Regions from separate parts of the Paenibacillus sp. FSL E2-0178 genome, predicted to be linked through region 3. Evidence: riboswitches for the same ligand, from Rfam matches in the RefSeq annotation. Region 3 holds a riboswitch; each other region holds the start of a gene.

Region 1 (10,820 bases), 98 kb from region 3:
TTGTTGGTGTTGGTGTTGGTTCAGCCGTTGGTGTTGGTACTGGTGTTGCCGTTGGTGTCGGTGTCGGTGTTGGCTCTACTGTTGGTGTTGGTGTTGGATCTGCTGTTGGTGTTGGTGTCGGTGCTGCCGTTGGCGTTGGTGTCGGTGCTACTGTCGGTGTTGATGTTGGATCTGCTGTTGGTGTTGGTGTTGGTGCTGCAGTTGGCGTTGGTGTTGGATCTACCGTTGGTGTTGGTGTCGGTGCTGCCGTCGGTGTTGGTGTTGGTGCTGCCGTCGGCGTTGGTGTTGGTGCTGCCGTCGGCGTTGGTGTCGGTGCTGCCGTTGGCGTTGGTGTCGGTGCTGCCGTTGGGGTCGGTGTTGGTGCTACTGTTGGCGTTGGTGTTGGTGCCGCCGTCGGCGTTGGTGTTGGTGCCGCTGTTGGCGTTGGTGTTGGTGCCGCTGTTGGCGTTGGTGTTGGCGCAGCTGTTGGCGTTGGTGTCGGTGCTGCCGTTGGTGTCGGTGTTGGTGCCGCCGTTGGCGTTGGTGTCGGTGCTGCCGTTGGCGTTGGTGTTGGTGCCGCCGTCGGCGTTGGTGTCGGTGCTGCCGTTGGCGTTGGTGTTGGCGCCGCTGTTGGCGTTGGTGTCGGTGCAGCCGTTGGCGTTGGTGTCGGTGCCGCTGTTGGCGTTGGTGTCGGTGCAGCCGTCGGCGTTGGTGTTGGTGCCGCTGTTGGCGTTGGTGTCGGTGCTGCCGTTGGCGTTGGTGTTGGTGCCGCTGTTGGCGTTGGTGTCGGTGCAGCCGTTGGCGTTGGTGTTGGTGCTGCCGTTGGCGTTGGCGTTGGTGTCGGTGCCGCTGTTGGCGTTGGTGTCGGTGCAGCCGTCGGCGTTGGTGTTGGTGCCGCCGTTGGCGTTGGTGTCGGTGCAGCCGTCGGCGTTGGTGTTGGTGCCGCCGTTGGCGTTGGTGTCGGCGCTGCCGTTGGTGTCGGTGTTGGTGCAGCTGTTGGCGTTGGTGTCGGCGCTGCCGTTGGTGTCGGTGTTGGTGCAGCTGTTGGCGTTGGTGTCGGTGCTGCCGTTGGTGTCGGTGTTGGTGCAGCTGTTGGCGTTGGTGTCGGTACCGCTGTTGGCGTTGGTGTCGGTGCAGCTGTTTGCGTTGGTGTCGGTGCTGCCGTTGGCGTTGGTGTCGGTGCCGCCGTTGGCGTTGGTGTCGGTTTCACTGTCGGCGTTGGTTTCACCGTCGGCGTTGGTTTCACTGTTGGTGTCGGTTTCACTGTTGGTGTCGGTTTCACTGTCGGCGTTGGTTTCACTGTCGGCGTTGGTTTCACTGTTGGTGTCGGTTTCACTGTCGGTGTTGGCTTCACTGTCGGTGTTGGCTTCACTGTCGGTGTCGGCTTCACTGTCGGTGTTGGCGTCGGAGTGCACTTAGGTGTCGGCGTTGGCTTCACTGTCGGCGTCGGCTTTACCGTTGGTGTCGGCGTCGGCGTCGGCTTCACTGTCGGTGTCGGCTTTACCGTTGGTGTTGGTGTCGGCTTCACTGTCGGTGTTGGCGTCGGAGTGCACTTAGGTGTTGGCGTTGGTTTTACCGTCGGTGTCGGTTTCACCGTTGCTGTCGGTGTTGGTGTTGCGGTTGGTTTTACCGTCGGTGTCGGTTTTACCGTTGCTGTCGGTGTTGGTGTCAGTGTTGGAGTTGGTTTCACCGTCGCCGTCGGCGTTGGCGTTGCAGTCGGTTTCACTGTTGGTGTCGGGCTTGGTGTTGCGGTTGGTGTTGGCGATGGGCTGGGTGTTGGTGTTGCGGTCGGCGTCGGACTTGGCGGCGGTCCATCTCCCTCGTATGTTCCAAGGTGCATTTCTACTCCGCCGCTAAAAGACTTGGCAATTAGCGTTCCGTAAAGCTCTGCACCGGAATAATTGACATCCGCCTTAGGCGCCAGTATCGTTCCCAAGAAGGTCGTATACGCAATATTCACCTTGGTCGCTTCGTAGAAATTGAACAACACTTGACTTGCTCTACCGTTATTCATTGCGAAACTTGGTACATTGACCGTAGCTCCACTTATGTTAATAATTAACGTGGCATTCTGGGCAATGTTGAATTGAATATTGTTTGTATTCGCCAGCGTTGCCGCATCCAGATGAACTACGTTGAAAAGATCCGGCGCACTTATTGTAAGTGTTCCATAATTATTACCAACTTCTTTCGTAGCGGACAATGCCCCGTATGCTGCAGAACGCGAGATCAGATACTGCTTCTCAGCCGGGAAATCAATCGGGCTTCCCTGCTTCTTCGCGCCTATAATGTTCACACTAGGCTCATTGGCTTCAATGGTGTCCCCATACACAACGTTTCCGTAGATTTCTCCGCTGCCCGAATGTTTAAACTTCTTGCCGGCAACGAGTACGTCGGTGGCTGAAGAATTCCTGTAGGCCCTGGCTACCCCGTAACCTCCAGAGAGAGTAATATTCCCCCCCGCTGCAAGACGGCCTTCAATTTGATCATTGCCTTGCGTGAAATCGTCAAAGATAAAAGCATTAAAATTCCCGGCAATCCCCAAGACCGGCGTTGGATTGTAAGGCACACCAGATGTTGCCCTCACCTCCGTCCCCCAAGTAAAGGCGCTACTTACGGTCAGTACGCCCGCCAGAATAAAGGCGGCCGCTTTTCGCATTTTTCTTCTCAATAATCTACACCTCCTATTCAACTATTCTATGAAATCGCCGCAAAACTATAACAAAAAAAAGGCCGCCACGAAGGGTTAGCTTCACGGCGGCCGGACGACCATAGCCCGGACTTAAGGGGCATCAGATTCCTGACTTTGCGTCCCGCTCTTTCGAAACGGTTTGCGTTTGTACATGATTGATATGAAATTGGAAAAGCTTATGTAATACCCAACTGAAATCTGTGATATTTGTTACTTTAGAACTAACTTCAGTTTAGATGCCTAATGGCATATTGTCAATATATTTCCAATTCATTTCACAGCTATTTTTTTGATAAAAAAATATTGATAAACCCTTTATATATAAGGGTTTATACAAGATGAGAATATAACTTTCTGACGAAAAAAGTCGATAATCCCGCTAATTCGCCGCAGTATTTTTTCCTTTTCACATAGCTATTTCTTACAATTTTAAATATTAAAATTTAGTATTTTAGTCCTATTCCTTCCCCCTTCCCCCAACTCATCTCCGCTTAAGCAAAGCTCACCATGGTAAACGTGAAGAAACGGGCGCTATCCCCTTTAAGGATACCGCCCGTTTTCCGTTCATACCGGAGAGCTCTTTTATAGTAAGGGCTCTATGATATTCATATATTTTCACAAAAACTGGCGCCTAAGCAAACCCTGGCAGCAGTCTTTAATCGACAGTTCTAGGGAGTTTGCGTAGAGGGCTGAAAATCTGCACACGCAGGAATCCATTTTTAGAGCAGCTGAATCCAGCCAATCATTGACACCCAGAGCGGAACGCTAAGGAATAACCCGAATAATAAACCGCGGCGGAGATTTCCTTCATGACTCATTGCCATTCTCCTTTTAAACTGATTTATTTTTAATCTTTATTATTTCAATTTTAATATAAAATAATTTTTCCTATTTTATTGTGAATTATGTCACATTAATAGCCCTCTTTTTTAAATACTATTGATTTTTTTTGAACTTCGGGTTAAATTACGAATATACGTTCTCATCAAAGGGGGTGAGATTGATGCACAGAGCTGAGAGCCAGGACAATATGCTGGTGAAATCGTATATCTTGCTGCCGCTCATTTTATCCGCCTTTGAACGCGATGCTTCCATCCTATCCGCAGAGCTGCGCACACCCGCTCCTTACCTGGAGGTTGTCCGGACAGCGGCGGGCGCAGCCATAGCCGACCTGCGGAATGTCCGCACCGAGATGAGAGCCCGTGGTCTGAAGGTCTATGCACAGCAGCAGCTGGAAGTTGGCATTGAAGCCAAATTTGTCTGCAGGGGTTACCATGAACGGATGCTGCTGCTGGATGATGTCATTACCGCCCAGTCTACTATCCGCATGCGCAGATATCTGGGTCTTGGCACTCCGGATTCAACCGCCTTGAGATGAACAGCATTCTGGCGATGTTAATTCTCAGCGTTTCTCCCCTCATAAAAAAGAGGCCCGCCATGATCGGCAAGACCTCAGGGTACCATATTACACCGGGGGATGTTTGGTAACCCCAATATACATCCCTTACCTGAAAATAAGCTGATACCCAGATAAAGATTACATTAAAATCGTCCAATACCCAAGCGTGCCGCAGATAACCACAGCCGCTACGGGATACAGGATCTTCCGGCTTACCTGATCCTTAAACACAATAAACAAACAAAGCATACAAAGCCATGCGATAAGAAGGCTGCCCATCTCTTATGCATACGCTCCTTCCCGGCAATTCTGCCCTGGCTCCCGCAACATACCGCCGCAGAGTCCGCTTTCCTTATATATAAGAAGATTACCCGCTGAATATCCCTATCATACCCGCTGACAGCTGATCTGCATGAAATTTTTATTTATTTGGCCACAAACGGATTCACCACTCCTGCTCAAGAACGGGATATTCCCAGAAACCTAAGCGCCCTTTGGCAGGTATAGGATGAGCCAGCGCAACTACCCCTTCCAGCTTCCAGGCATACCGGCCTTCTGCATAATCACCGAACACATATTCATTCCCGCCCGGCCAGCTCTGCTGCGCCTGCTGAGGCGTAACCCCACAGCAACCGGCCAGCCGGCTGGTCGCAAGGATTACTCCGGAGGGCAGATTATCCGCGGTGTAGCCGTGCCGGGCAAGCACTGATTGATACGGCTCCGTCTTGCATATGGCCTTATCTACCTGCATACCGGCATGGATGGCTAAATCCCCCCGGTAAGACGTCGGCCAGGAACGGGTCTCGATCTGTTTTTCACCCAGCGCAATTAAGGTGGCCCAAGGCTGGCGAATCGTCAGACACTTCATACAAGGCTTGCCTCCATTCCAGAAAACACATAATGTCCAGTTTACACGCAGCTTCCCAGTTGTTCAAAAACTGTATGAGCAGCTTCATCGACCGGTATGTAGGCCTCAATTCTTGGATATAGATGATGGCCCGCGGAAATATGAATTTGCTTGTACCGGATAGGAACCAACTTATCTGAGGCACCCATTCTGGCTAAGATCATTTTGTGCTGACCATATTCGTTACCTGTGTTGTCAGGCCGCTTATTCCAGTACTTATTGAAATCACTGTATTGCCGGAGTCTTTCGAGGCTATGCGTATACCATGGCTCCTGTCTGGAGCCGGTGTGTAATTTTTGGTAAGCATGTATACCCTCCACTGCATGAGATTCCCATAATTCAAAGGATGCGGCATTGAAGGTTGAGCGGGAACGCACAGGATAATCAGCATTGAAATGAAGATCGGCCATATTCAAGCCCTTATAGAAAGCAGGGGAAGCAGGCAGCTCAAATAACCGGCTAAACCGTTCATTCACCGCCTTGATATTTAACATGTGGTTCACAATCATTGCCGGCAGCGGCAGGCTGCTCAGGATCTGCCTCACTTCTTCCAGCGCCTGCTCCATAGCTGCGCCTTCAAGCGCCGGATAGACCGGGAGATAACCGGCAGCCAGCAGCAGAGCATTCCGTTCAACGGCTGTACACTCCAGATATTCAGCAATACAGATAATCATCCGGCGATCCGGCATGCGGTGTGAGCGTCCCATTAATAGGTTTTTATACGTAGGGCAAGCCATATCGTTAAGCTCCTGCTGAGTAAACCGTTTCAACAACGGATGGGGTTGATTAGCATAATCCAGTTGACGTGTTACGCGAAGGTTCTCAATTTCAGCTATCAGGCCCTTCAATGTTTCTTCCTGAACGTTCCGGTCCTTACGTATAGTCATCAGGCTCACCGCCTTTATCCATAATGAGGTGTAGTTCTACTCTTGGTACAAGCCAATTCCTACAGTATACTCCACTATGAAAACAGGGCGCAATTTCCATTACGCATCTAATTATATTTATGGAGGAGATTCTATGAATCGTGCAATTGTTACAGACTCACCGGCTGAGGGATATTTGACCGTCAAGGAAGTCGCCGCACCGAAGGCCCAGCCCGGGGAGGCAATCGTTAGAGTGCATGCCTTCTCCCTTAACCGGGGTGAAGTTGTTGATGCAAGGAAGGAGGCTGAGGGATTCCGGCCGGGCTGGGATTTTGCCGGAACTGTTGTCCAGCAAGCCCGGAACGGCACCGGGCCCAGAGAAGGAAGCCGTGTCACCGGACTTCTTCCGATGGGGGCATGGGCAGAGCGGGTAGCAGCCCCCGCTTCGTTCTTGGCAGAGATACCGGATAACGTAACCTTCGCCCAAGCCGCCATTTTGCCTGTAGCAGGCCTGTCCGCACTTTACACCCTTAGAAAGGGCGGGATGCTGCTCGGCAAGAAAATATTGATCACCGGCTCCACTGGAGGCGTGGGAATCATGGCTCATCAGTTAGCCGCACAGTCCGGGGCATTTACAGTAGGTGTAGCAAGAACAAAGGAAAAAGCCCAGGTTGCCCGGGAAGCCGGCGCTAATGAGGTTGTGGTTGGAGAAGCTGCGATATCTCAGGCAATTCCTTTTGGGCCTTATCATCTAATCGTGGATTCGGTGGGCGGTGATACACTGGCTGCTTTGATGCCTCAGCTGGAACCGGGAGGGACCCTAGTCTCGATGGGACATTCAGCCTCTCCTTACTCCACACTTGATGTCAGAGGCTTAGGCGGCAGAACCTTGTACAGCTTCTTTCTTGGAGAAGAAGTTAGCCGTTACTCCGTAGCCGACGATCTCAAACTGCTGGCCGGCCTCCTCTCAACAGGCCAATTAATACCCCTCATTGAAGTGGAAGCGTCATGGGAGAAGATAGCGGAGGTATCCGAGGCGCTGCTGGAACGCAGATATTCCGGTAAGGCCGTGCTGTTGATCGATTAATTCTGATATAAAAAGCGCCTGTAAAGCACGCACGACAGATATGGCAGACCCGTGTCACCACAAAAGAGGTTAAATTGGTCATAATATTCTCAATCTCTTAAATGGAGGATTAGGCAACAATCTCAATGAATCAGGCTACCCCCCATTGTATTGAAGGAGGATAATAAACATGCAGAACTAAATAAATAAAGAAAGGATGAATATAATGGAAGATAGCATTAACCCCTCCCATCCTTTTATTGGGATGTGGGTAACCGCAGATGGTTATATAAGGCATGAATTGCTGCCTAACGGCCGCTATGATGAAGCACGCGGAAGCAGAAAAAGCGCTTATCAAGGAAGTTATTCTATTACAGGTGATCACATTGAATATGTAGATGATACCGGCTTCACCGCCGATGGTGATTTTCGCGATTCGGTGCTCTATCACGGAGGCATGGTCTTGTATCGGGAGTAAACCAAGTTTCCACATAACAGGAATAACAAAAACACCGCATTCTCAGGAGAATAGGCGGTGTTTTTGTGTGATGCAACTATATCGTTTCCCGGAACCGATGTACATCCCGAATAGGCGGCTGGCCGAACAAGCGGGCATACTCACGATTGAACTGCGTGGCGCTCTCATAGCCAACCTGATAAGCGACACTTGTCGCATCGCTCGTTGTCGCCAGGAGAATTTTCCGAGCTTCTGTCAGCCGCAGGCGTTTCTGATACTGGAGGGGGGTCATTGCCGTCACTTCTTTGAAACAGGCAAAAAAAGATGATTTGCTCATTCCGGCTGCTTGCGCGAGCTTCTCCACCCGCATGGGTTCCGCATAGTGGAGATTCATCCCTTCAATCACGTGGGCAATTTGATGGGCACGGCTGCCCAAGAGAGCGAACTGCCGTATAGAGTCCCCTTGCTCAGTCTGCAGCATACGGTAAAGAATCTCGCGCACTGCATAAGGAGCCAGCACCGGTAGATCATCCGGCGTATCCAGCAAACGGATTAGATGCATGACAGCCTCATGAAGCGGATCGCTCATCCGGCTGATAACCAAAGCGCGGGGAGGTTCTTGTCCTGTGTTTTCTGTGACATTGGATTGTTGAATCACATCCAAAATCTGATCCATATCGAACTGTAGCTGAAGGGACAAGTACGGGGTCTCTGGAGAGGCTTCAATGACTTGTCCGGTAATTGGCAGGTGCACGGAAGCGGCCAGATAGCTTCCGTGATTATAACAATAGCTTTCCGGTCCCAGCATTACCCGCTTGGCACCTTGAGCAATCACACACAGGGATGGCTTGTATACCGCAGGCACTGGCGCGGATATGTCGGAAGAACGAATAAAAGAAAGAGCAGGATAGGCGGTAACGATGGTCCCATCTTGTACGGCAATACGTTCGATTCGTTCGGTCAATTCAGTCAAGCGTATTCCTCCATTCTGCGACTATTACAATTTACTTTATTGCATTTTGGAGAATTAGGCAATCTCTTCACAGTATCCGGCTACCGCAAGCTTTGAAGTCGGCAGCATAATGAACATGTAACACCTAAGCGTATTTCATTCATAAAAGGAGCGGTGTGGCATGTCGACATTAAAAGATAAAGTAGTGCTTATTACCGGTGCCAGTAGCGGCATTGGAGAAGCGACCGCCAAATGGCTCGCTAAGCGTGGAGCACAGGTGGTGCTCGGTGCAAGACGGACGGACAGGCTAGAAAAGCTGGCGGAGGAGATCAGAAGCGCGGGCGGGATTGCTGAATACCATTCCCTCGACGTAACGGATTTTGAGCAAATGAAATCAATCGTCCAATTTACAGTTCATCAATTCGGACGCCTTGATGCCCTTGTAAATAACGCAGGTGTGATGCCGTTATCGCCACTTGATGCATTAAAGATCGAGGAGTGGAACCGTATGATTGATGTCAATATTCGCGGTGTGCTGCACGGGATCGGAGCTGCTATTCCCGTAATGAAGGAACAGAATTCCGGCCATATCATCAATGTTGCCTCCGTTGGCGCCTATACTGTCTTTCCGAAATCATCGGTTTATTGTGCCACCAAGTTCGCGGTCCGGGCGATTACAGAGGGCCTGCGTCAGGAGTTGGGAGCAACAATCCGTACGACGGTTATTTCTCCAGGCGTAACCGAATCCGAACTGGCTGATACCATCACTGATGAGTCAGCCCTCGAGATGATGAAATCCTTCCGGGCCAATGCTTTGCCCTCTTCCGGTATTGCCCGCGCCATTGCCTATGCCCTTGAGCAGCCTGCGGAAGTGGATGTAAATGAATTGATCGTGCGCCCAATGGGGCATCCGGCTTAAACCGCTAAGCAGATTAGGAAATAAGACTTGACGGCTACCAAAAGTGAATTCCGTTACTTCACTCGAATATGGTAGAAGAATGGTAGAGGTTTATGGTGGTACAGAAAAAAGCGCGGCCTCCGAAATCCCCGGAGGCCGCGCTGCATATTAATTCAAAAGATGCTGGTGAAGGGAATTGAACCCCCGGCCTACGCATTACGAGTGCGTTGCTCTACCCCTGAGCTACACCAGCTTAAAGGATAGTCTGCCTGCCAAACAAAAAATATTATAACTCTTTCAGCAGAAAACGCAACCCTTTTTGACTATTACCTCTGCCTACCCCTGCATAAGCCCCAGCCCGCGGAAATAACCAAGTGCCTCCTTCGCACTCTCCAGCGAGGACACGGCATAAGCCTCTTGCTCTACTATATAGTACAGAATCCCGTTCTCCTCTGCCGCCTCGAAGACGCTCCGGAAATCAACCTGCCCTTTCCCGAGGTCAGTCTCTTCATTATTTGCCCCGAAATCCTTAATGTGGACCAGCGGAACACGGCCGGCATAACGGGAGACATAGTCAATAGGACGTGCTCCGCCCCTGTGTACCCAACCCAGATCGAACTCTGCAAACATATGCTCCGCAGGAATCTGTTCCAGCCATATATCGATGACTGCTTTGCCGTCTACCTCCGCAAACTCATAATCATGGTTGTGATACCCGTACTGCAGGCCTGCTGTACGGACCATCGCGGAGGCCTTCTCCAGGAATGGAATCACCGCCGTCACATCCTCCATTGAGGGGTTCTGCGGAAGCGGTGCCGAAGGGGTGATCATATATTGTAACCCAAGCTCCTTCGCATATTCAATTTCTTTGGCTAACGCCCGTTCCATATTATCCAGACTGCTGAAATCCAGGCCTACATGCGCCGAAGGTGCAGCAAGACCCAACCGGTCCAATGTACGGCGCAGTTCTCCTGCAGACACGCCGAAATAACCGGCGAATTCTACCGCCTGATATCCCATCTCCGCAACTTTGCCCAGTGTACCCAGGAAATCGCGCTCCGTCTGGTCACGCAGTGTGTACATTTGAATCCCGATTTGTTGTGAGGCTTTTGCCATGAAAGATCCGCTCCTTATAGGTTGAATCTGATTACAACTACAGATACTCTTTACTCTCCTTGCAGCTTGCGTTCCACGGATTCCAGCTTGCTGCGGCTCGTAGAAGGCTTGTCACGACGGTCATCAATCTTAAGCGAGGTGGAAACCCGCTGTGCTCCTGACGTAAACGGTGACTCATGCAGCGCTTCTACCGCAGCAAGAATCCGTGCAACCGGTCCTTCAATAATAGTCCCCATCGAAGTAAGCTCATAGGTAATCCCCTCCACGGTCTGCAGCACACGCTGCATATCGGCCACATAGCTGCTGAGACTGGTACTGCCAGTGCCAATCGGAATAACGGTCACTTCGCCAATCGCCATTATGAAATCCCTCCTGCAAGTTTGATGAGTCTGTTCTATCCTTACTCCTTAATTGTAACCCTTCAGCACCCCTCCCACAAATACCCATAGACACCCCCTCTCTATTACTATCTCCCCTGTAAAATTACC
Region 2 (10,912 bases), 280 kb from region 3:
ATATTACCAATAATGTGAATATGCCCTACATTTATGTGCTGTTCTATGAGCGGATCAATCCGCATGACTTCCAGGATTCCGCCGTTTATGCCAATCCGGGAGAAGCTTTCCAGCGTGTATCCTCCTTTGGGAGATACAGATTTGATGATTTGAACATGGTGCCTGCAAATGCCGCATATATCTTTGGGAATAGCTCTCCGCTTCCTGCGGCAAGTACAGAATATACAGTTAAGCGTTTCGCCAACTACAGCGTAATGCTTACTAAAGACAAAGCGGACGGGCTTCCGGCAGCTCCGGAGGTTCCTGCTGCTGAATTTAGGAACGGGGGGTTTGAAGAAGGGACTTCGGGCTGGACATTCTCTGCGGGAACGGGAGTGGCTGACAATAAGCCTTACGCCGGAACTAGGCTGGCTTATCTTGATGCGGGAGCTGACAGAAGCGTGTCACAGGTTTTTGCTGCGGCAGCCGGTGACTACAAGCTATCCGCCATGGTTAGTGCAGGCGGCAGCGGCGGCGGGAAGATCGGAATCCGTGCAGCCGGCACTGTGCTGGCAGAAGCCGAACTGCAGGCAGGGGAAGATTATCATCAGGTTACACTTCCTGCGGTCACGCTGGAGCAGGGAATGCAGGCAGAAGTTTACATAACCGGCGGTAACGGCTGGATTAACATTGACGAGGTGAGGGTAGAACGATGACCAAGAATACACGCGCGGCGGCAACCGTTATACTGATGCTCTTATTATTTATTCTTCCTGTAACAAACGTTTATGCTGAGGGGAATTTACTGCAGAATCCGGGTTTTGAGGATGGGGAGGACGGTGCGCCTGCCAGCTGGAGCAAAGATATGTGGATCTCGGGCGATGCCTCCGGTCTGCTGTCCGTTCAGTCCGAGGATGTTCACTCCGGCAGCAAAGCGGCAGTCATTGAGAACCTTGAACCCAATCACCTGAAGTGGGTACAGACGGTTGCCGTTTCGCCGGACAGCTACTATAAGATCTCGGGTTATGTCAAAATAGTCAGTACAGCAGGCGGGGGAATGGGTGCTAATATATTCCCGGTCGGGATTGGCGGCGGTTATCCCGCCACCCAGGATACAGCCGGCGAATGGCAGTATCTCGAGTTCATCGGCCAGACCGGCAAAGAGCAGACCGAGATCGGGATAGGTGCTGCCCTGGGCGGATATGCCAACCTGATTCAGGGCAAGGCCTATTTCGATGATCTGTCCGTAGAACAGCTGGATGCAGCTCCGGAAGGCGCGAACATTGTATCGCTGGACAGCGGGGCGCCGGCGGCCGGGGCGGATGCGGGCGGCGGGAGCCAGCCGGCAGAAACACCGCATAAGGTGTCACCTGCCAAGCTGCTGCTGATATCGGCAGTATTCAGTGTGTTCTTTGCTCTTTTATATCACAGAGCCTTCAGCAGTAAACGCCTGCTGAACCAGCAGGACGTGATCTATACACGCTGGCTGTATGTCCTGTTTGGGGTAGCGTTCATTCTGCGGATCTGGATTGGCCTGACTGCGCAGGGCTATCAGAATGATATGAATACATTCATGGCTTGGAGCCATCGTCTGACTGACCTTGGTCCGGGCAAGTTCTATGAAGAAGGCTATTTCGCGGATTACCCCCCAGGCTACTTATATGTACTGTACCTGCTGAGTCTGCTCCGCGGATTGTTTAATTTTGCGGGCGGATCAGGCGCAGAGACTGTGCTATATAAGCTGCCGGCCATCATCTCCGACCTCGTGCTCGGCTGGATCATCTACAAAGGCGCGCGTGCCAAGATCGGCTCCGGACTTGCGATCGGGCTGATGATGCTGTTCCTGTTTAACCCGGCAGTGCTGATGGACTCTGCAGCGTGGGGACAAGCAGACTCCTTCTTCCTTATCTTCCTGCTGCTCAGCATAATGGGAGTAGTGGATAGAACCTTTGTGCGTGCAGCAATCTTTTTCGCCATTGCCACACTGATCAAACCGCAGGCGCTGATTTTCACACCGGTCCTGCTCTTTGCCTTCTATCATCACCGTGCTTGGAAGCAGCTTGCTCTGGGCGCTGTCTACGGACTGGGGATATTTGCTCTGCTCGCAGCCCCGTTCTTCTGGAATAACGGCGGTTTTGCCGGAGTGATCGATTTATATAAGAGCACTTTATCTTCTTATCCGTATTCTACGGTTAATGCATTCAATCTTTATGCTTTGACGGATCCGATGTGGTCGGCACTTGATGTTACCTGGCTGGGCATACCGTACCGAATATGGGGCTTTGTTTTCATTCTTGTGGCGGTAGCTCTTGCAGCTTATTATTCGTTTAATACCAAGGACCGCAAGGATCTTTCTAAATCGTATTTCCTCGGCATGGTGCTGATCACCGTTGTCTTTGTATTTGGCACCAAAATGCATGAACGCTACCTGTATCCTGTTCTGCTCCTGTCTCTATTCACCTTCATTGAGAGCAAGGACCGGCGTTTCCTGACACTGTTTCTCGGATTCTCGCTGACTCAATATATTAATGTAGGCTATACGCTGGCCTATCTCAATACCGGCAGCAATCCGCCGACAGACGGAATTGTCCTGGTTACAGCGATTACTACCGTAGTTCTGGCATTATATCTGCTGTATGTTGGGTACGATGTATATATCCGCAAAGCAACAAAGCACCTGCCAGAGCCTGTTTCAACGCAGGCTGCATTTGAAGCAGATATGCGGCTTGCAGAGGGGATTCAGCCCCTTGCCAAGCAAGAACGTCGTTCCCCGCTGAAGCTGCAGCGCCGGGACTGGATCTGGATGATCGCGATCACAGTACTCTATGGAGCGCTTGCGCTTTATCATCTGGGGGATACCAAGTCGCCTGAGACCCTGTGGGAGCCTGCCGCCAGCGGCGAGAGCTTCTATGTGGATCTGGGGCAGGCCCACCAGCTGGAGCGGGTAAATATCTTCGGCGGTGTCGGCACAGGCAAGTTTCAGCTGGAGTTCAGCCAGACTCCGGATAATTGGAGCAGCCCGCTTGATGTGAGCGAGGATGTCGGCAATGTCTTCATATGGAAAAGCCAGCCGCTGAACGTATCGGCAAGATACGTCAAGCTGACAGTCACCTCTCCGGGCTTCACCCTGAACGAAGTGGCGTTCTATGGCCAGGAGGCACCGAAGACGCCTCTGCCAATTGCCGGTGTTACACCGGATGCCGCTGCGGCCTCCAAAAGAGGGACGCCGGCCAATCTGTTCGATGAGCAGTCGATGATCCCGGAAAACTCGAATTTCATGAACAGTACGTATTTTGATGAAATCTATCATGCACGGACGGCTTATGAACATTATCATGATATTGTTCCTTATGAGAATACGCACCCGCCGCTTGGCAAGCTGCTGATCGGTGCCGGCATGGAGCTGTTTGGCGTCAATCCGTTTGGCTGGCGTATCATCGGCACCCTGTTCGGCATTGCAATGCTGCCGCTGATCTATATCATGGCGATGCGGCTGTTCCGGAAGACTACCTATGCTGCATTAGCAGCCGGACTGTTCGCCCTGGACTTCATGCATTTCACCCAGACGCGCATTTCGACGATTGATGTATACGGCGTATTCTTCATTATGCTGATGTTCTATTTCATGCAGCGGTATTATACGATGAACTTCTACCGTATGCCGCTGCGCACAACGCTGGTTCCGCTTTTCTGGTCCGGACTGTTCTTCGGAATTGGAGTGGCCTCCAAGTGGATTGTTCTCTACGGTGGAGCAGGACTTGCGGTGATGCTGGCGCTGGCGCTGTTTGAGCGGTATAGGGAGTATAAGGCCGCAGGCCGTCTGCTGGCTGAAGGCAAGCTGACCGGTCAGGAGCTCAAAGCTGCCTGCCGGACAGCGGACCAATCCTTCTGGAAGAACACCATCATCACTTTGGCCAGCTGCATCATATTCTTCATTGCGATCCCGGTTATCATCTATAGTCTGTCCTTTGTCCCGGCGCTCTCTGCTTCGGCGGAAGGCTTCACCATTAAGGGATTGATTGATGCCCAGAAAAATATGTACAACTATCACAGCCAGCTTGTAGCAACGCATCCGTTCGCCTCCTCCTGGTGGGAGTGGCCGTTCATGAAACGTCCGGTATGGTTCTTCAGCGGCGGTGAAGGATTGCCGGAAGGCAAGGCCAGCAGTATCGTGACCATGGGGAATCCCCTCATCTGGTGGACAGGAATCTTCGCTATGCTGGCAGCCGTGTGGCTTACCGTGAAACGCAGGGACAAGAATCTGTACATGATCTGGATCGGGTTCTTCTCACAGTATGTTCCGTGGATGCTTGTGCCGCGTGAGACGTTCCTGTACCATTATTTTGCGATGGTGCCATTTATGATTCTGTCGGTTGTCTATGTCCTGAAGCTGCTTGACAGCAGATTCGGCGACGCCAAATACCTGCGGTATGCCTATGTGGCTGCTGCAGCCATCCTGTTTGTAATGTTCTATCCGGTGTTATCCGGAATGCAGGTTAACAGCAGTTATATCAATACTGTACTGCGCTGGTTCCCTTCCTGGGTATTCTAGGGGCACTATTTAAGAAGGCACATGTTTCAGAAGACAGTTTTATTGCGGGGGATCTCGTAGAAACTTATAGGAGGAACTAAGGTGAAAGCCAGATACAGTGTAATTGTCCCCATGTTCAATGAGGAGGAAGTCATTCAGGTAACCTATGAGCGGCTCAAAAAAGTAATGGATGGTTGCGGCGATTCCTATGAACTGGTTTTCGTCAATGACGGCAGCCGGGACCGCACGGCGGAGATCATGCGCGAGATCAGCAGCCGGGATGAGCATGTCAAGCTGATCGACTTCTCCCGTAATTTCGGCCACCAGGTGGCGATTACGGCTGGTATGGATTATGCCGAAGGCCAGGCAGTCGTGGTGATTGACGCAGACCTCCAGGATCCTCCTGAGGTAATTCTGCAGATGATTGCGAAGTGGAAAGAGGGCTACGAAGTCGTGTATGCCAAGCGGTTGAAGCGTCACGGGGAGACTTTCTTCAAGAAAGTCACCGCTAAGATCTTTTACCGTCTGCTCAGCAGTATGACCAGTGTTGAAATCCCTACCGATACCGGTGACTTCCGGCTGATCGACCGTAAAGTCTGTGATGTGCTGCGCGGTCTGAAGGAGAAGAACCGGTACGTACGGGGTCTGGTGAGCTGGGTAGGCTTCCGGCAGACCATGGTAGAATATGTGCGGGAGGAGCGCTTTGCCGGGGAAACGAAATATCCGCTCAAAAAAATGATCCGGTTTGCGCTCGACGGCATCACCTCCTTTTCCCACAAACCGCTCAAAATCGCATCCTATATCGGATTCTTTCTGTCCTTTTCCAGCTTCATCTATCTGTTCCTGGTATTGTTCCAAAAGGTCTTTACCTCCTGGACTGTACCCGGATGGGCATCTATAGTCGGCGTGAATCTGCTCTTCAACGGGATTGTGCTGATGCTGCTGGGGGTAATTGGTGAGTATATCGGACGGATCTATGATGAGTCGAAGGACAGACCGCTCTATATTGTACGTGAGACCAAAGGCTATCCGGATGCGGAAATAGAAGACACGCGGAAGGAAAGCGATTATGCCAGATAAGAGATGGAGTGCGGGGTTCATCCAGTTCCTGAAATTCAATGCGGTAGGCCTGCTGAATACACTGATTGACTTTGCTGTATTCACACTGCTGCATTCCCTTGGGATGATCAACACCCCTGCGCAGATTATTTCCTATAGCGCCGGTACGGCCAACAGCTTCTTCTGGAATAAAAAGGTGACCTTCCGCGACCGGGACAGAGGCAATAAAGAGGGCTTCGACCGTATGCAGCTGGTCAGGTTTATCGTGCTGAACCTGGTGGTGCTGGGTATATCGGTGCTGCTGATTCATATATTGACCGATTCCCTTGGTATTCAAGTGCTGATCGCCAAAGTGCTGGTCACATTTGTTACGGTGATCATTAATTTCTTCGGAAGCCGGAAATGGGTATTCTGAAAATTAAGAAGCATTGCTTCTTAATTTTTTCCGGGAGGGTAACATCTATTCTATATTACGGAGGCGATTGTCATGCGGAAATTATCCTATTTGATTATACTTGCCGGGGTACTGATTATGCTCTATCCCAAAGGAAGCGAATGGTACAATGACCGTCAGCAGCAAAAGCTGCTGGAAGAGGCTGAACAGGCCTACAGTGAAATCGTTCCGTCTGCCTCAGCTCCGGCCAGTGCTGATCTAAGTAAGCCTTACGCGGAAGTAACCCAGCTGCTGGCGGATGAGTCGGCTGCGGAAGAGCCAGAACCCTCTGCTGCGCCTGAGATTGAAGTCGGAGGCAAGGTGATGGCAATCATCGAAATCGACAAAATAGATCTGAAGCTGCCTGTGCTCGAAGGCGCCACCAAGGCGAATATGAAGCATGCTGCTGCGCATATGAAGGAGACGGCTCCGCTTGGCTCTGCTGGCAATGCTGCAATTGCAGCGCATAGATCAAGAACTACGGGAAGGCTGTTCAACAGATTGAATGAAGTCGGAGTCGGGGACACTATTTCCGTTACAACCGGCAAGCAGGCGTACAATTATGTAGTTTATGATGTGACTATTGTGGAACCAACCGATGTATCCGTATTGAAAGGGAATAAGGATGACAAGATTCTAACACTCATTACTTGTGATCCGCTGGTGAATCCAACGCATAGACTTATCATTCACGCAAAGTTATCGTGATGTTTGTAGAATAATGACGGAAAAACTTAAAATACTTAAAATTTTTATTTGTTTTCGCGGAAATCTAGTGATTTAGGTCTTGATAATAGAAATAGATATGGTAAGATATAACTATACAAAGCTAATACACGATAAACGGCAAACCTATCGAAAGGTAGGGACGCAAAGCTAGAGGGCCTTCCCGTAAGGATGGCAGCCAGCTACCGAATGAAGAGGCTTTTTTTGTTTGTTCTTATTGTGAATCTAGCATTTTATGGTAGAAGCAAGGACAGATAAAGCTTATACGATAACGGCAAACCTATCGAAAGGTAGGGACGCAAAGCTAAAGGGCCTTCCCGTAAGGATGGCAGCCAGCTACCGAAAGGGGTTTTATCCAATGAAGAAGTTCTATTTAATGTTGGTTACACTATTCGTAGTGGTTACGTCGGTGCAGACAGGTACAGCTCAAGCTGCTAATGCAGATGCAAGCTGGTTGAACATAGGTCAACTTGATCAGGGTGTTATCGGAGTTTCTTATAATGTTCCTAAGGATAAGAAGATTAAGCTGATGATCACCAAAGATAATAACAGCTACACCTACAACTTATACACTTCCAAACCAACTGAAACATTCCCGCTTCAACAAGGTAACGGTTCATACAAGGTTTCCGTACTTGAGAACACTACCGGCAACAAATACAAAGTAATCTCTTCCGAGACGGTAGATCTTAGCCTGAGCAACGCCAACGCCGTATATCTGAGCTCCGTACAGAATGTTAAATGGAGTTCTTCCGATAAAGCAGTTCTGAAAGCAACACAGCTTACACAAGGTTTGACATCAGATGAAGACAAAGTGAAGGCTATCTATAATTATATCGTAACCAATGTGAAATATGATTATTCCCTGGCTTCCAGTGTAACTACAGATTACATCCCTAACAACGACAGTACCCTGGCTACCAAGAAGGGGATCTGCTACGATTACGCTTCCTTGTTCGCTACTATGCTTCGCAGTGAAGGCATTCCTACCAAACTGGTTATGGGTAACACAAGTTATGTGACGTCTTACCACGCTTGGAATGAAGTGTTCCTTAATGGCAAATGGGTAACTATTGATACTACAGTTGATGCTGGACTTGCCAAGAACAGCAAAACAGCAGATCTGGTTAAAGTGGCAAGTAAATATACTGCAGCTAAGTTCTACTAAGAGCACAGATGCATTCATAGTTTCATTGAGGATAACCCGCGTATTAATTAAGCGGGTTATTTTTATTTTGGAAAAGGTTGCTTTTTGGTAGAGAGATAGGGTATTATAAATAAGCGTTGTTGGAGCGGCAAACTTAATAAGAAATGACTTAAATAAGTGATTTTAAAATAAAGCTTGCATTACTCGAATGAACGTGATATATTATAAGAGTTGCTGGTGACGCGGTAAGCGCCGCTGACAACGAGCTTGATCTTTGAAAACTGAACAACGAGTGAGTATCGGAAATCACGAAAGTGACTTCCAAAATAGAGAATGTAAATTCTCGTCAGATGTTTCAAAATGAGCAATCGCTCTTTCTAAAACCAATTTGGAGAGTTTGATCCTGGCTCAGGACGAACGCTGGCGGCATGCCTAATACATGCAAGTCGAGCGGAGTAAGAATGGAAGCTTGCTTCCATTCTTACTTAGCGGCGGACGGGTGAGTAACACGTAGGCAACCTGCCCTCAAGACTGGGATAACTACCGGAAACGGTAGCTAATACCGGATAATTTCTTTCCTCTCCTGAAGAGAGAATGAAAGGCGGAGCAATCTGCCACTTGGGGATGGGCCTGCGGCGCATTAGCTAGTTGGTGGGGTAACGGCTCACCAAGGCGACGATGCGTAGCCGACCTGAGAGGGTGAACGGCCACACTGGGACTGAGACACGGCCCAGACTCCTACGGGAGGCAGCAGTAGGGAATCTTCCGCAATGGGCGAAAGCCTGACGGAGCAATGCCGCGTGAGTGATGAAGGTTTTCGGATCGTAAAGCTCTGTTGCCAGGGAAGAACGTCCGGTAGAGTAACTGCTACCGGAGTGACGGTACCTGAGAAGAAAGCCCCGGCTAACTACGTGCCAGCAGCCGCGGTAATACGTAGGGGGCAAGCGTTGTCCGGAATTATTGGGCGTAAAGCGCGCGCAGGCGGTCATTTAAGTCTGGTGTTTAAACCTTGGGCTCAACCTGGGGTCGCACTGGAAACTGGGTGACTTGAGTACAGAAGAGGAAAGTGGAATTCCACGTGTAGCGGTGAAATGCGTAGATATGTGGAGGAACACCAGTGGCGAAGGCGACTTTCTGGGCTGTAACTGACGCTGAGGCGCGAAAGCGTGGGGAGCAAACAGGATTAGATACCCTGGTAGTCCACGCCGTAAACGATGAGTGCTAGGTGTTAGGGGTTTCGATACCCTTGGTGCCGAAGTTAACACAGTAAGCACTCCGCCTGGGGAGTACGGTCGCAAGACTGAAACTCAAAGGAATTGACGGGGACCCGCACAAGCAGTGGAGTATGTGGTTTAATTCGAAGCAACGCGAAGAACCTTACCAGGTCTTGACATCCCGATGAAAGCATTAGAGATAGTGCCCCTCTTCGGAGCATCGGAGACAGGTGGTGCATGGTTGTCGTCAGCTCGTGTCGTGAGATGTTGGGTTAAGTCCCGCAACGAGCGCAACCCTTGACTTTAGTTGCCAGCAGGTTAAGCTGGGCACTCTAGAGTGACTGCCGGTGACAAACCGGAGGAAGGTGGGGATGACGTCAAATCATCATGCCCCTTATGACCTGGGCTACACACGTACTACAATGGCCGGTACAACGGGAAGCGAAACCGCGAGGTGGAGCCAATCCCAGCAAAGCCGGTCTCAGTTCGGATTGCAGGCTGCAACTCGCCTGCATGAAGTCGGAATTGCTAGTAATCGCGGATCAGCATGCCGCGGTGAATACGTTCCCGGGTCTTGTACACACCGCCCGTCACACCACGAGAGTTTACAACACCCGAAGTCGGTGGGGTAACCCGCAAGGGAGCCAGCCGCCGAAGGTGGGGTAGATGATTGGGGTGAAGTCGTAACAAGGTAGCCGTATCGGAAGGTGCGGCTGGATCACCTCCTTTCTATGGAGAATCGTTTCCTGCAACGGAAACATTCAAATCGGAAGTATTACTTCCAAAACTCAGGTTTAGGCCTGTTACTCACTCGTTGGTCAGTTTTGAGAGTTTAAGCTCTCATCTTTACCTTGATCCTTGAAAACTGAATACCGAAACGAATTTGCGTTTTAGAACATCTTTTAGCTGAAACTTGTGAAAGCAAGTTGAAATAGTTATTAGTGCAGAACGAAGGTTTTCGATTGTGCAGCGACCTTTGGCTTTGAATGTGTTGGTGAATGGAGCAATCCATGAGCGGCATTCAAAACAAGAGGAGCAAGCAAGCGAAACACCGGAGTGACGGTTAAGCTAATAAGAGCACACGGAGGATGCCTAGGCGCCAGGAGCCGACGAAGGACGTGGCGAACAACGAAACTGCCTCGGGGAGCTGTAAGCAAGCTTTGATCCGGGGGTGTCCGAATGGGGAAACCCAGCTGTGGTAATTCGCAGTTACTCATTTCTGAATACATAGGAAATGCAGAGGCAGACCAGGGGAACTGAAACATCTAAGTACCCTGAGGAAGAGAAAACAATAGTGATTCCGTCAGTAGCGGCGAGCGAACGCGGAACAGCCTAAACCAAGGGGCTTGCCCCTTGGGGTTGTGGGACGTCTCACATGGAGTTACAAAGGAATATGGTAGGCGAAGAGGTCTGGAAAGGCCCGCGATAGAGGTAAAAGCCCTGTAGCCTAAACTGTGTTCTCTCCGAGACGGATCCCGAGTAGTGCGGGGCACGTGAAACCCCGTATGAATCCAGCAGGACCATCTGCTAAGGCTAAATACTACCTGGCGACCGATAGTGAAACAGTACCGTGAGGGAAAGGTGAAAAGCACCCCGGAAGGGGAGTGAAATAGAACCTGAAACCGTGTGCTTACAAAAAGTCAGAGCCCGATCTATGGGTGATGGCGTGCCTTTTGTAGAATGAACCGGCGAGTTACGTTTAACATGCAAGGTTAAGGTGAGAAGCCGGAGCCGCAGCGAAAGCGAGTCTGAATAGGGCGATTTAGTATGTGGACGTAGACCCGAAACCGTGTGATCTACCCCTGTCCAGGGTGAAGGTGCGG
Region 3 (10,912 bases):
ACCGGTTTCGGGGTCGGGTTCTCCTTCTCCGTACTCAGCATGTCGTCCATTCACCATTTCGATATGCGCCAGCGCGGTTCAGCTACCTCCACCAGCACCTTCCTGCGCTCGCTCGGGATGACGCTGGGGATTACCATCTTCGGTATTATCCAGCGCAACAGCTTCACTTCAGAGCTTAGCACGGCCTTCGGAGACGGTGGCCAGGCCTCTTCCTTCGGTGATCCGCGTTCTGCTCTGACCCCTGAGGCCCGTGCACAGATTCCGGCACCGGTACTGGACAAGATTACGAATTCACTGTCTACATCGATCGCTCATACCTTCATGTGGGCTATCGTCCCTGCGGTGCTTGCCGTTGTCTTTGTTCTGCTGATGCCCAAAGACCGTCTGGCTATTCAGCCTAAGGAATCCCAGCCTGCTCCAGCTTCCGGGCAGAGGTAAGCATCATGTCCATGAAGCTGCTGATTCTGGGGCTGCTGCTGGAACGGGATATGCATCCTTATGAGATTACACTGGTCATGAAGGAACGCACGATGGACCAGTTCATTAAGCTGCAGATGGGGTCCTTGTATTATGCAGTCGACAAGCTGGCCGAGGGCAGCCATATTGAAGCTGTAGAGGTTATCCGCAGCACGGACCGGCCGGATAAAACGATCTACCGGATTACCGATAAAGGCAAGGAATTGATGGAACAGCTCATTCTGCAGCAGATCAAGAAAAGCGATCAGCTGCATCATCCGCTGTACATGGCCCTGGCCCTCTCCCGCTACATTGATCAGGAGAAGCTGGAACGGCTGCTGGAGGAACGTATCCGCGAGACAGAGCACCAGGTGAACTTCGCTTATCAGGTGTATGAGGAGCATATCTCCATAGTTCCCCGTTCGGCACTGCATCTGATGTACGGCCGGTACGAGCACTGTCTGACCGAGCTGAAATGGCTGAAGCGGCTCCATGAGGATGTTGTGGCCCGCAGGCTGAGTGACAAAGGCAGCCCGATTATTCCTTAATAAGTATAGAATTTCAGGAGGATTGTTCCGCCGCCGTTACAGGCAGCCGGGGCAGTCCTCCATTTCATGTCCAAAGCCTGTTCACACAGGAACCAGCGGTTTATCACAGGTCCCTGTGTTTAATTAGCCCGAATTGTGTTTATTAGGGAGCAAACTGCCGGCAAGGCTCAGGAGAATTCTCTAGCACATTCCCCATCCTTGTCCGGCAAATATTCCGAAAGGGAAGTGAACTTAAGATGAGCCATAGTGACGATAAGAAGCCGATAAGAGACGAACGCGACCACCCTGAGCAATACCCGACCGACAAGCCAAGCTTATTTGACCTTGATGACAGGGAACAGAATGTAGATCCGATTCCGGTCGAGGATCTGACACTCGAGAAGCAGGAGGAGAAGGATAAGGAAGGCACGAAACACCGCTCCTCCAGCGACAAAAAATACCATACCGGATTCTAAAGGTGTACACTTAATCTTAGAGCATTCAAAAGCTATAGCTTATGGAGGGATACAATTGCTGAAAGCGTTGCCACTTAACAAACGCGGAATTCCTGCCAGCCGCATTGCGCTGGGCTGTATGGGGCTTGGCGGAGGCTGGGACCATGAACCGGTTACAGCGGAGAACATTAAGCAGGGGCATGAGGCGCTGGATGCGGCGCTGTCGATCGGCATCAATTTTTTTGACCATGCGGATATCTATACCCGGGGCAAGGCGGAGAAGGTGTTCGGACAGATCTTCAGGGAGCGTCCGGGTCTGCGTGATGAGATCATCCTGCAGTCGAAATGCGGCATCAGGCTGATGGAGCCGGGGGATATCACCAATATGTTCGACTTCTCCAAGGAGCATATTCTGTCCAGTGTAGACGGAACACTCTCCCGGCTGGGCACAGAGTATATTGATATTCTGCTGCTGCACCGCCCCGACCCGCTGATGGACCCCGAGGAAGTCGCCGAAGCACTGCGCCAGCTTAAGGCAGCCGGCAAGGTGCGCCACTTCGGTGTCTCCAATATGAGTGCTGCCCAGATCAAACTGCTGGAGACCTATTGTGACGAGCCCTTCATCGTCAATCAGCTGCATATGAGCCTGGCCAAAATCAGCTGGGTCGATGCCGTACTCAGTGTGAACCGGGAACAGTGGAAAGACCTCACGTTTCCTGAGGGTACAATAGAGTATTGCCGCGCGGGGAACATCCAGCTTCAAGCCTGGGGCCCGCTGGCCCAGGGGCTGTTCAGCGGACGTCCACTTGAAGGACAGCCGGAGAACGTGGTGAATACAGCGGCCAGAGTACAGGCGCTCGCCGATGAGAAGAATACAACACCTGAGGCCATCGTCCTGGCCTGGCTGATGACGCATCCTGCAGCCATCCAGCCTGTAATCGGCACCGTCAATCCGCTGCGCATCGCAGCCTGCGGAGGAGCGGATAAGATTGAGCTCTCCCGCAAGGAATGGTACGAGCTGTACGTCAGCTCACGCGGAGAGAAGCTTCCTTAAGGAGCGGGCTTCACTACAAAAGGAAAAGGTTATGCCATCCGTATTTGTTGTGCGGATAGCATAACCTTTTTTCGTTCTCAATAAAGAACATTTGTGAAAAACAGCGATATATTAAGATAATTAAAGATAATCAGATGCATTCGTGCTTTATTGCGAACAATTCGCTGAAATTGACATTTTTCTTTTCCCGGGTGCGCAGTGTATGATTTCATTACGAAGACGTTCTTAATAAAGAACGAATATAACGAATACCAAACAGTAAGCCATGAGAGGGGGCCTACCTTTGTACCCCAGATCCGCCAAACGGCGTAAAAAGAATTACACGAAACTCGGTCTTCGGATCCTGCAATCCGGTGTGGCTGTATCTGTCCTTATAATGTATACATCCAATCAGATTGGCAGTACTTACGGAGAGTATAACACTTCCCAGGAACAGAACACCTCTATCGGGCTCTGCTCCGTATTTCCGGGTCAGATTGAACAGCTGCTGTCTGAGTTCAGCGGACATGTCCGCACAATTATCGAACTGAAATCTTCTCTTGGCAGCCACAATACGAGCGGGAACTATAACACTCCCCCAATCTCTGAAGAACTGTCAGCGGAGGAACTGGATCAGGTCTCCAGTGAGATCTCGGAACAAATCCGGCTGGCAAGCGATACAGTTAGCGCACTGGATACACAGCTGAGCTTCAATGCAGGTATCTGGCAGCAAATTCTGCAGGAAATTGGCAGTGCAGCAGCCATTCTGCATCAACTCGGAGGATATATGGTTAATCTCGAACCCAATTGCCTGGAAATCCGTGACGCCCGGTTCTTCGAACAGCTGCAGGAAGGTCTCCATCAAAGCGGGGTGCTGTCGGAATCCCTGACGGATACATTAACGGGCATTGTGCATTATCTGAATACGATTCATGATTTCGGCGGCTCGCTGCCGACCGGTAATCCTGACCGGGTGCTTCTCCGGCAAGAAAGCTTCGGCTTCCCTGCCGAGGAACCGATTTTCTCACTCATGGCCAGAGCTTACAATGACAATGCAGACCCCAATGTATCTCCCGCCTTACAGTCAAGCTATGATCAGTTAAGTGCAGAATTAACAGCCTCCAGAGACAACCTATCGTCCACAATCACCACGCTTCAGGAACAGCAGGTACACATTGCTGAGGCGAAGGCGGTGCTGGAGGAGAAGGCCAAGGCTGAGGAAGCGGAACGGCTGGCACTGGAGAAGCAGAAACAGGAGAACGATCAAACCAAGAATAATCCGCCCGCAGCGGAGATTCCTGGAGAAGATAAGACCATCGAAGAACCTGCTATAGAAGCTCCTGAGGGAGAAAAGCCGGCTCCTGCACCCTCACCAGATACAGAGGTTACCGCTCCGCCTGCCACACCGGCACCGGAAGCCAATCTTCCGGAGGCGACTCCAGCGGCAGACTCACCTGGGGAGCTCCCGGATAGCGTTACAGATACCGCGCAGCCAACAGCTACAGCTACAGCTACAGCTACACCTGATCCACAATCGGATACCAGCAAAGGCGGGGAATAATATGCGCATTAAAAAGATAGTCAGCACCACATTGTCCACACTGATATTTATGATTTTTCTGGTGCTGGTAACCGCAGTAGTCATCTCTAAAGCCTCCGGAGGCGAACCTTCCTTCTTCGGCTATCAGATCAAGACGGTGTTATCCGGTTCCATGGAGCCGGGCATCCAGACCGGATCTATAGTAGCGATTAAGCCGGGCGGGGATATGACCCGTTTTCAAAAAGGCGATGTGATTACTTTCATGAATCCCGATAACCTCCTGATTACACACCGTGTGGTCGATGCTTCAATAAACAGTGCCATAGGCGAGGCCAGCTATACCACCAAAGGGGACAATAACGATGCAGCCGATACCTCAGCGGTCAGCTCAACAAATGTGGTAGGCCAATATACCGGCGTCACCGTCCCTTATGTAGGATATGCCATGAATTTTGCGGTCTCCAAAGCCGGAAGCGTAATGCTGATGATTATCCCCGGGCTGCTCCTGCTCCTCTACGCACTGTATTCCTCCTGGAAAGCCGTAGCGGCACTGGAGAAGAAGAATGCAGGGCCAGCGGTGACCGGCGGACCGGATACCCTTCCAGACATTGTGCAATAAACCGATTGTCCTCTCCCGTTTACGAAACGCGGAGCAACAATAAATTTTCCCCGAAGACAGGTAAAGACCAAAAAGAACGATGAGAGAGGGATGAACAAATGAACGTTAAAAAAACATTAGGTCTCGGCGTTGTATCGGCAGCACTCGGATTAACCCTGGTGGGCGGAGGAACCTTCGCTTACTTCAGCAGTACCTCCACCACTTCCGCTTCTTTTAACAACGGTACTTTATTACTTAATTCAGACCCCTCCGTTATTGTCAATCTCAGCAATCTTAAGCCGGGGGATACGATTCTAAGAGATTTTAAATTGAAAAATGACGGAACGCTCAATATTCCCAAAGTTGTTCTGCGCACCTCATCTGTCATTACAGATGCCCAGGGGGATAACGGCGCCCATAATCTCAAAGACGATATTATTGTGACCTTCCTTGTTAACAAGGATAAGGTAACATCACCTGTCCTGGTCATTTCACTGGCCGACCTTGAGCAGCAAAGTCCGGATCTTGTAGCCAAGGGAATTCTCGGCGGGATCTTTGGTGTAGAGAACGGGGGCATCAAAGCAGGTACTTCAGATAACCTGAGCGTACAGTTTGCCTTCAAGGAAACCTTCCAGCCGCAAAACTACTATCAAGGCGATACGCTGGCCCTGACCCTGAACTTCGAAGCCAACCAGGAAAAAGGCGCCCTCAAATAATCTATCTGTATATGCATTCCTGATCACCGATCTTAAAAAAACATAATATACTCGAGGAGGAAATTAATTATGGGTATCAAAAAAACACTGGGTCTTGGCGTTGCATCGGCAGCACTGGGATTGTCTTTAATCGGAGGGGGCACCTTCGCTTACTTCAGCTCCACAGCAACCAGCACGGCAACCTTCGCGGCAGGCACACTGAAGCTCGGCTCTTCCTTCAATACCCCTGTTGCCCTGACCAACCTGAAACCGGGTGATTACACCGTACGCACGTTCACCTTGTCCAATGACGGCACCCTGGATATCAAACTCCTAACGCTGGCCACCAGCTACACTATAACTGATGCGAAGGGCGATAATGCCGGCCAGGATCTTGGAGATCACTTCAAAATCAAACTTCTCGACAGCTCTTACACCAGCGGTCCGCTTGCCGGCCATGTGCTGTCCGAGATCTCCCTGAAGGACCTGAAGAACACTTCCAGCTATGATCTCGTAACGGCGGGTGTACTGCCGGGAGGCATCGCCGCTACCCAAACCAAAACCTTCAAGATTGCTTTCGAATTCGTTGACAATACCCAGGATCAGAATATCTTCCAGGGTGACGGCTTGGCGCTGAACTGGACATTCAATGCTACGCAAGGTTTGGGAGAAGCCAAATAAGGCCATCAAACTATATACACAAAACGGCATATCCTCCCTCATCCGGGCTGGATATGCCGTTTTGTCTCTCCCCGCCAGCTTCTGGCAGGAACAAGGGTTTTTGTCCGTTTTGCGAATTTTTGTTATACTGATAACAAAAAGTACGGAGGGCGTTGTAATCGTGTCAGATAACATGGGAAGCCGCATCCATAGGCTCCGTCTGGAGAAGGGTTATTCTTTATCCGAGCTTGCGGATAAGGCTGACGTGGCGAAATCATACTTAAGTAATGTCGAACGGAATATCCAATCCAACCCCTCCATTCAATTTATCGAAAAAATTGCCGATGCACTTCAAGTATCGATTCACGTATTACTGTATGGCGGAATTGCAGAGACTGCAGAACCGGCTCTCGATGGAGAATGGTTCAGGCTGGTACAGGATGCGATGGCCTCTGGTATAAGCAAACGTGAATTCAAGGAATTTCTCGATTATCAGAAATGGCGGCTGGAGCAAAAGGATAACTGAAATACCCCCCACAAAGTGAGGCAGCAGCTTCGATGATTACTCAGGCACTTTGCGGGGACCCCGAAACAACATGTAAATTCCAACAGAACAAGGCACAGCGTGTACACCGCTGTGCCTTGTTCTGTATGTATCCGTACAATGCTGAATGCCCTACATCGCCTGGAGTGCTTTTTCAGTAAAAAAACGCCGAATCTCGTCTGCCTGGATGCCAGCCTGCTTAGCAGACATTAGCAAATGCACCCATTCTAAATCCAGATCAACTGCCTGCAGTTCGTCATTCCCCTGGTTGGACTTATCCAAGAAATCTCCTCCTAGAATTTTCGCGTCCCCAGGCAGTCCGGCCATCATAGTATTTCTACTTTAGATCCGAGACTTTGTGCCCCTGTCTTTCGGCAGGTTTACCCTTTACTGGACCCTTTACATGAAAGGATCTGGAAAGAATCGATGAAACCGTTCTCCGCAATAACATTATACAAGATCTTACATGAAAAGTGTGTCGTTTTCTGGAATTTTTTTATGTTAAATCGTGAGGACCCTTAGCTAAAATTGCCAATGGCTTGTATAAATAATTCCAATTCATCTTCAATCGGTCCAAATTAGTTTAAATATACTAATAGATATTTATCCCGTAACACAATATAGAAGTAATTACCCATTTCCATGATTTACAACCACCTAATTCCTTAATTTTTTATGGATTTTAACGATATTTTATCCCTCCGGCTTCACCCGGAAAATTTATGATTGTTCCGTATGAATTCCCTGCTGAATCATACCGTTTTGCGAACGGATTGCACGAAAGTATGAATTGATTACCCTGCCGGAAAGTAGCACAATAGGATGAGAATGAAACCGCAAACATCGCAGCTCCGCTAAGCGGTGTTCCTAATATACCGCATGTGGAGTTTATCCGTTAGGAGGACCTACTCATGGCCGTCAAAGAGCCCTATAACGAATCTGTCTGGAGCAAGTATTACGGTCCCAATCTGGGCTACATTCAGGAGAAATACGAGCAGTTTGTCAAGGATCCCACTTCCGTAGAGCATCATTACCGCGACCTGTTCACAGTATCCGGTCCGCCTCCCCTGGCTCCGGATGCCGTCAAGACGCCTCCCCCCGCCATCTCAGGAGATACAGAGTGGCTCAAGAAAGCCGTTAAAGCTTCCAAGCTAATGGCTAACATCCGAATATACGGCCATATGGCTGCCGATATCGATCCGCTGGAGCGGAGCACCAACCCGATGGCGAAATGGCTGGAGATCGAGACCTATGAGCTGACGCGCGAAGATCTGAATGCCCTGCCGGCTTCACTGATCTGGGAGAATGCCCCTGAGGGTGTGCATACCGCTATGGATGCCGTTCACAGAATGCGCCAGGCCTACACACAGACCATCGCCTATGAATTCGGGCATGTGCATGACGAGCGTGAGCTGCGCTGGCTCAACAGCCAGGCGGAATCCACAACGTCGCCTGCTCCACTGAATAATGCGGAACGCAAAGAGCTGCTGAAACGCCTGATCCAGGTAGAGCAGTTCGAGACCTTCCTGCACAAGACCTTCGTCGGCCAGAAGCGCTTCAGCCTGGAGGGCAATGACGCCCTCGTGCCTATGCTGGATGAAATTGTCCGCGCTGCCGCACATGACGGCGCAGAGCATATCCTGATGGGTATGGCCCACCGCGGAAGACTTAATGTGCTTGCCCACATCCTGGGCAAACCTTATGATATTATTTTCTCGGAATTCCATCATTCACCGAACAAGGAGCTCTTCCCGTCCGAAGGCTCCATGGGTGTCACCTATGGCTGGAGCGGTGATGTGAAATACCATCTAGGCGCTGACCGGGCCGTCCGTGAAGGCGAAACCGTGCGTACCCGCATCACGCTTGCGAACAACCCGAGCCATCTCGAGTTCGTGAATCCGGTCGTTGAAGGCTTTACGCGTGCAGCCCAGGAGGAACGGGGTACCCCCGGCCTGCCTAAGCTGAATACGAACAAAGCTATGGCCGTGCTTATGCATGGCGATGCCGCCTTCCCTGGTGAAGGCATTGTTGCGGAAACACTTAATATCGGCAAATTGACAGGTTATCAGAATGGCGGCACTGTGCATATTATCGTCAATAACCGGATCGGCTTCACCACCGAAAGTGAAGATTCCCGCTCCACGCATTACGCCAGTGATCTGGCGAAGGGCTATGAGATCCCGGTAGTGCATGTCAATGCCGATGACCCCGAAGCCTGTATTGCAGCCGTCCGTATGGCCAGCGCTTACCGCCATTTGTTCAAGAAGGATTTCCTGATTGATCTGATCGGGTACCGCCGCCACGGCCATAATGAGATGGATGATCCGGAAACCACCCAGCCGGTGGTTTATGGCAAGGTCCGCAACCACCCTACCGTTTACCGTGTTTATGCGGAACGCCTGCAGCGCGAGAAGGTCGTTACAGCCGATGAGGTGAAGAACATGATTGCCGAGGCCGAGAATGTGCTGCAGCAGGCCTTCGAGCAGATGAAGGAAGGGAAACAGAAGAACGCCGAGTCCAAGACTTCGGTCGTCCTGGATACCGGAACACCGGTGCACCGCCCTACAGCGGTTCCGCTGGCCAGCCTCCAGGAGATTAACCGTGAGCTGCTGAGCGTACCGGCCGGCTTCACAGTCTATCCGAAGCTGGAGCGGATTCTGCAGCGGCGCAAGGATGCGCTGAATGACGGCGAGCGGGTAGACTGGGCGCTGGCTGAGACCCTAGCCTTCGCTACCATTCTGAAGGACGGCACGCCGATCCGCCTCAGCGGACAGGATTCACAGCGCGGCACCTTCGCTCACCGTCACCTTGTCCTGCATGACAGTGAGAGCGGGGAGCTCTTCTCCCCTCTTCACCAGCTTAAGGATTCCCGCGCCTCCTTCGGCGTCTACAACAGCCCGCTGTCAGAAGCCTCTGTACTCGGCTATGAATACGGCTATAATGTGTTCGCACCGGAGACCTTCGTGCTCTGGGAAGCGCAATACGGCGATTTCGCCAATGCCGCCCAGGTCATTATCGACCAGTTCATCTCCGCCGGACGCGCCAAGTGGACACAGCGCAGCAATCTTGCGATTCTGCTGCCGCATGGATATGAAGGCCAGGGACCGGAACACTCCAGCGGCAGGCTGGAACGTTATCTGCAGCTCTCCGCCGAGGAGAACTGGACCGTAGCGAACCTGACCTGCGCGGCCCAGTATTTCCATCTGCTGCGCCGTCAGGCTGCACTCTGCGGACAGCCCGACGCCCGGCCGCTGGTAATCATGGCACCGAAGAGCCTGATCCGCAATCCGCGCAGCACCTCAGCCGGTGCTGATCTCGCCTCCGGCAGCTTCCAGCCGGTGCTTCCGGAACCGCTGCTCGGCAGCAAGCCCGAAGAGGTCAAGCGCCTGGTGGTATGCAGCGGCAAGGTCGCCATCGACCTGCAGACAGAGCTGGAGGCCGCCCGCGGACAGGACTTCTCCTGGCTGCATATTCTCCGCCTGGAGCAGCTATACCCATTCCCGGAACGCGAGCTTGGCGCACATCTCAGTTCGTTCCGTTCCCTGCAGGAAATCATCTGGGTGCAGGAGGAACCGAAGAATATGGGCGGCTGGAGCTACGCCGAACCCCGGCTGCGCGCCATTGCCCCGCAGAATGTTACCGTCCAGTATATCGGCCGTCCGGAGCGCTCCAGCCCGGCCAGCGGTTACGCGGATGTGCACAGCTTCGAGCAGCGGCGCATCGTTAGAGAAGCCCTGAAACTAAACGCTCAAGTACAAGCACCTGTACCGTCTTCCTGACAGCAGCAAGGCGGTCTCTCGATAACGTAAACTACTATATTTGGGGAGGTAACGGCCTGTGTCCGAAATTAAAGTACCCGATTTGGGCGAATCCATTTCCGAAGGAACGATCTACAAATGGCTGGTTAAAGAGGGCGACACTGTCGGCCAGGGCGATGTGCTCGCGGAGCTTGAGACCGACAAGGTCAACCTGGAGATCAGTGCGGAGGAGGATGGTGTCATCTCCTCCATCCTGCGCCAGGCGGGCGAGAACGTTGCCGTTGGCGAAGCTATCGGCATTATCGGCAGCGCCGACGGTGCGGCAGTAGCCGGAGGCGGAGGCAAGCCGGAAGCGGCGAGCGCAGCGACGGGCAGTAGCGCCTCTGACGGCGGTAAGCCGGAAGCGGCAAGTGCAGCACCGGGCGGCAGTGCCTCTGACGGCGGTAAGCCGGAAGCGGCAAGTGCTCCGGCCGCCTCCGAAGGTGCGGCGGCGGGCACTGCGGCCCTGGCTTCGCCGGGGGCGCGCAAGCTGGCCCGGGAGCGGGGCATCGACCTCGGCGAGGTCAGTGCCCGCGACCCCATCGGCCGGATCGGCCAGGCCGATGTGAACGGCCATGGCGCAGCCGTGCCGGAGGCCGCTGCGCCT

What was found. Region 3 has a riboswitch for cyclic di-GMP ahead of MHI42_RS18415 (anti-repressor SinI family protein). Riboswitches for the same ligand answer to the same signal wherever they lie in the genome.
Region 1: it holds a riboswitch for cyclic di-GMP, as region 3 does, so the genes downstream of both, MHI42_RS17970 (collagen-binding domain-containing protein) here and MHI42_RS18415 (anti-repressor SinI family protein) in region 3, are expected to answer to the same signal.
Region 2: it holds a riboswitch for cyclic di-GMP, as region 3 does, so the genes downstream of both, MHI42_RS17180 (transglutaminase-like domain-containing protein) here and MHI42_RS18415 (anti-repressor SinI family protein) in region 3, are expected to answer to the same signal.

Annotation. Positions count from the first base shown of each region.
Region 1 covers NZ_CP151953.1:4,139,309-4,150,128, forward strand. The annotation lists gene MHI42_RS17970 (collagen-binding domain-containing protein) at 1-2,650, opposite strand, end outside; cyclic di-GMP riboswitch class I at 2,733-2,825, opposite strand; gene MHI42_RS17975 (hypothetical protein) at 3,675-4,049, shown strand; gene MHI42_RS17980 (ASCH domain-containing protein) at 4,516-4,938, opposite strand; gene MHI42_RS17985 (hypothetical protein) at 4,980-5,864, opposite strand; gene MHI42_RS17990 (zinc-binding dehydrogenase) at 5,998-6,930, shown strand; gene MHI42_RS17995 (Atu4866 domain-containing protein) at 7,136-7,387, shown strand; gene MHI42_RS18000 (AraC family transcriptional regulator) at 7,464-8,339, opposite strand; gene MHI42_RS18005 (SDR family oxidoreductase) at 8,500-9,237, shown strand; tRNA gene MHI42_RS18010 (tRNA-Thr) at 9,398-9,469, opposite strand; gene MHI42_RS18015 (sugar phosphate isomerase/epimerase) at 9,553-10,332, opposite strand; gene MHI42_RS18020 (MTH1187 family thiamine-binding protein) at 10,383-10,691, opposite strand.
Region 2 covers NZ_CP151953.1:3,960,797-3,971,708, reverse strand. The annotation lists gene MHI42_RS17205 (hypothetical protein) at 1-695, shown strand, start outside; gene MHI42_RS17200 (glycosyltransferase family 39 protein) at 692-4,531, shown strand; gene MHI42_RS17195 (glycosyltransferase family 2 protein) at 4,613-5,590, shown strand; gene MHI42_RS17190 (GtrA family protein) at 5,580-5,984, shown strand; gene MHI42_RS17185 (class D sortase) at 6,057-6,710, shown strand; cyclic di-GMP riboswitch class I at 6,838-6,918, shown strand; cyclic di-GMP riboswitch class I at 6,992-7,072, shown strand; gene MHI42_RS17180 (transglutaminase-like domain-containing protein) at 7,087-7,896, shown strand; rRNA gene MHI42_RS17175 (16S ribosomal RNA) at 8,261-9,818, shown strand; rRNA gene MHI42_RS17170 (23S ribosomal RNA) at 10,151-10,912, shown strand, end outside.
Region 3 covers NZ_CP151953.1:4,237,160-4,248,071, forward strand. The annotation lists gene MHI42_RS18370 (MDR family MFS transporter) at 1-438, shown strand, start outside; gene MHI42_RS18375 (PadR family transcriptional regulator) at 444-1,004, shown strand; gene MHI42_RS18380 (hypothetical protein) at 1,241-1,459, shown strand; gene MHI42_RS18385 (aldo/keto reductase) at 1,515-2,492, shown strand; gene MHI42_RS18390 (hypothetical protein) at 2,869-4,032, shown strand; gene MHI42_RS18395 (signal peptidase I) at 4,034-4,630, shown strand; gene MHI42_RS18400 (TasA family protein) at 4,729-5,325, shown strand; gene MHI42_RS18405 (TasA family protein) at 5,395-5,985, shown strand; gene MHI42_RS18410 (helix-turn-helix domain-containing protein) at 6,158-6,490, shown strand; gene MHI42_RS18415 (anti-repressor SinI family protein) at 6,641-6,790, opposite strand; cyclic di-GMP riboswitch class I at 6,819-6,903, opposite strand; gene MHI42_RS18420 (2-oxoglutarate dehydrogenase E1 component) at 7,420-10,287, shown strand; gene odhB (2-oxoglutarate dehydrogenase complex dihydrolipoyllysine-residue succinyltransferase) at 10,346-10,912, shown strand, end outside.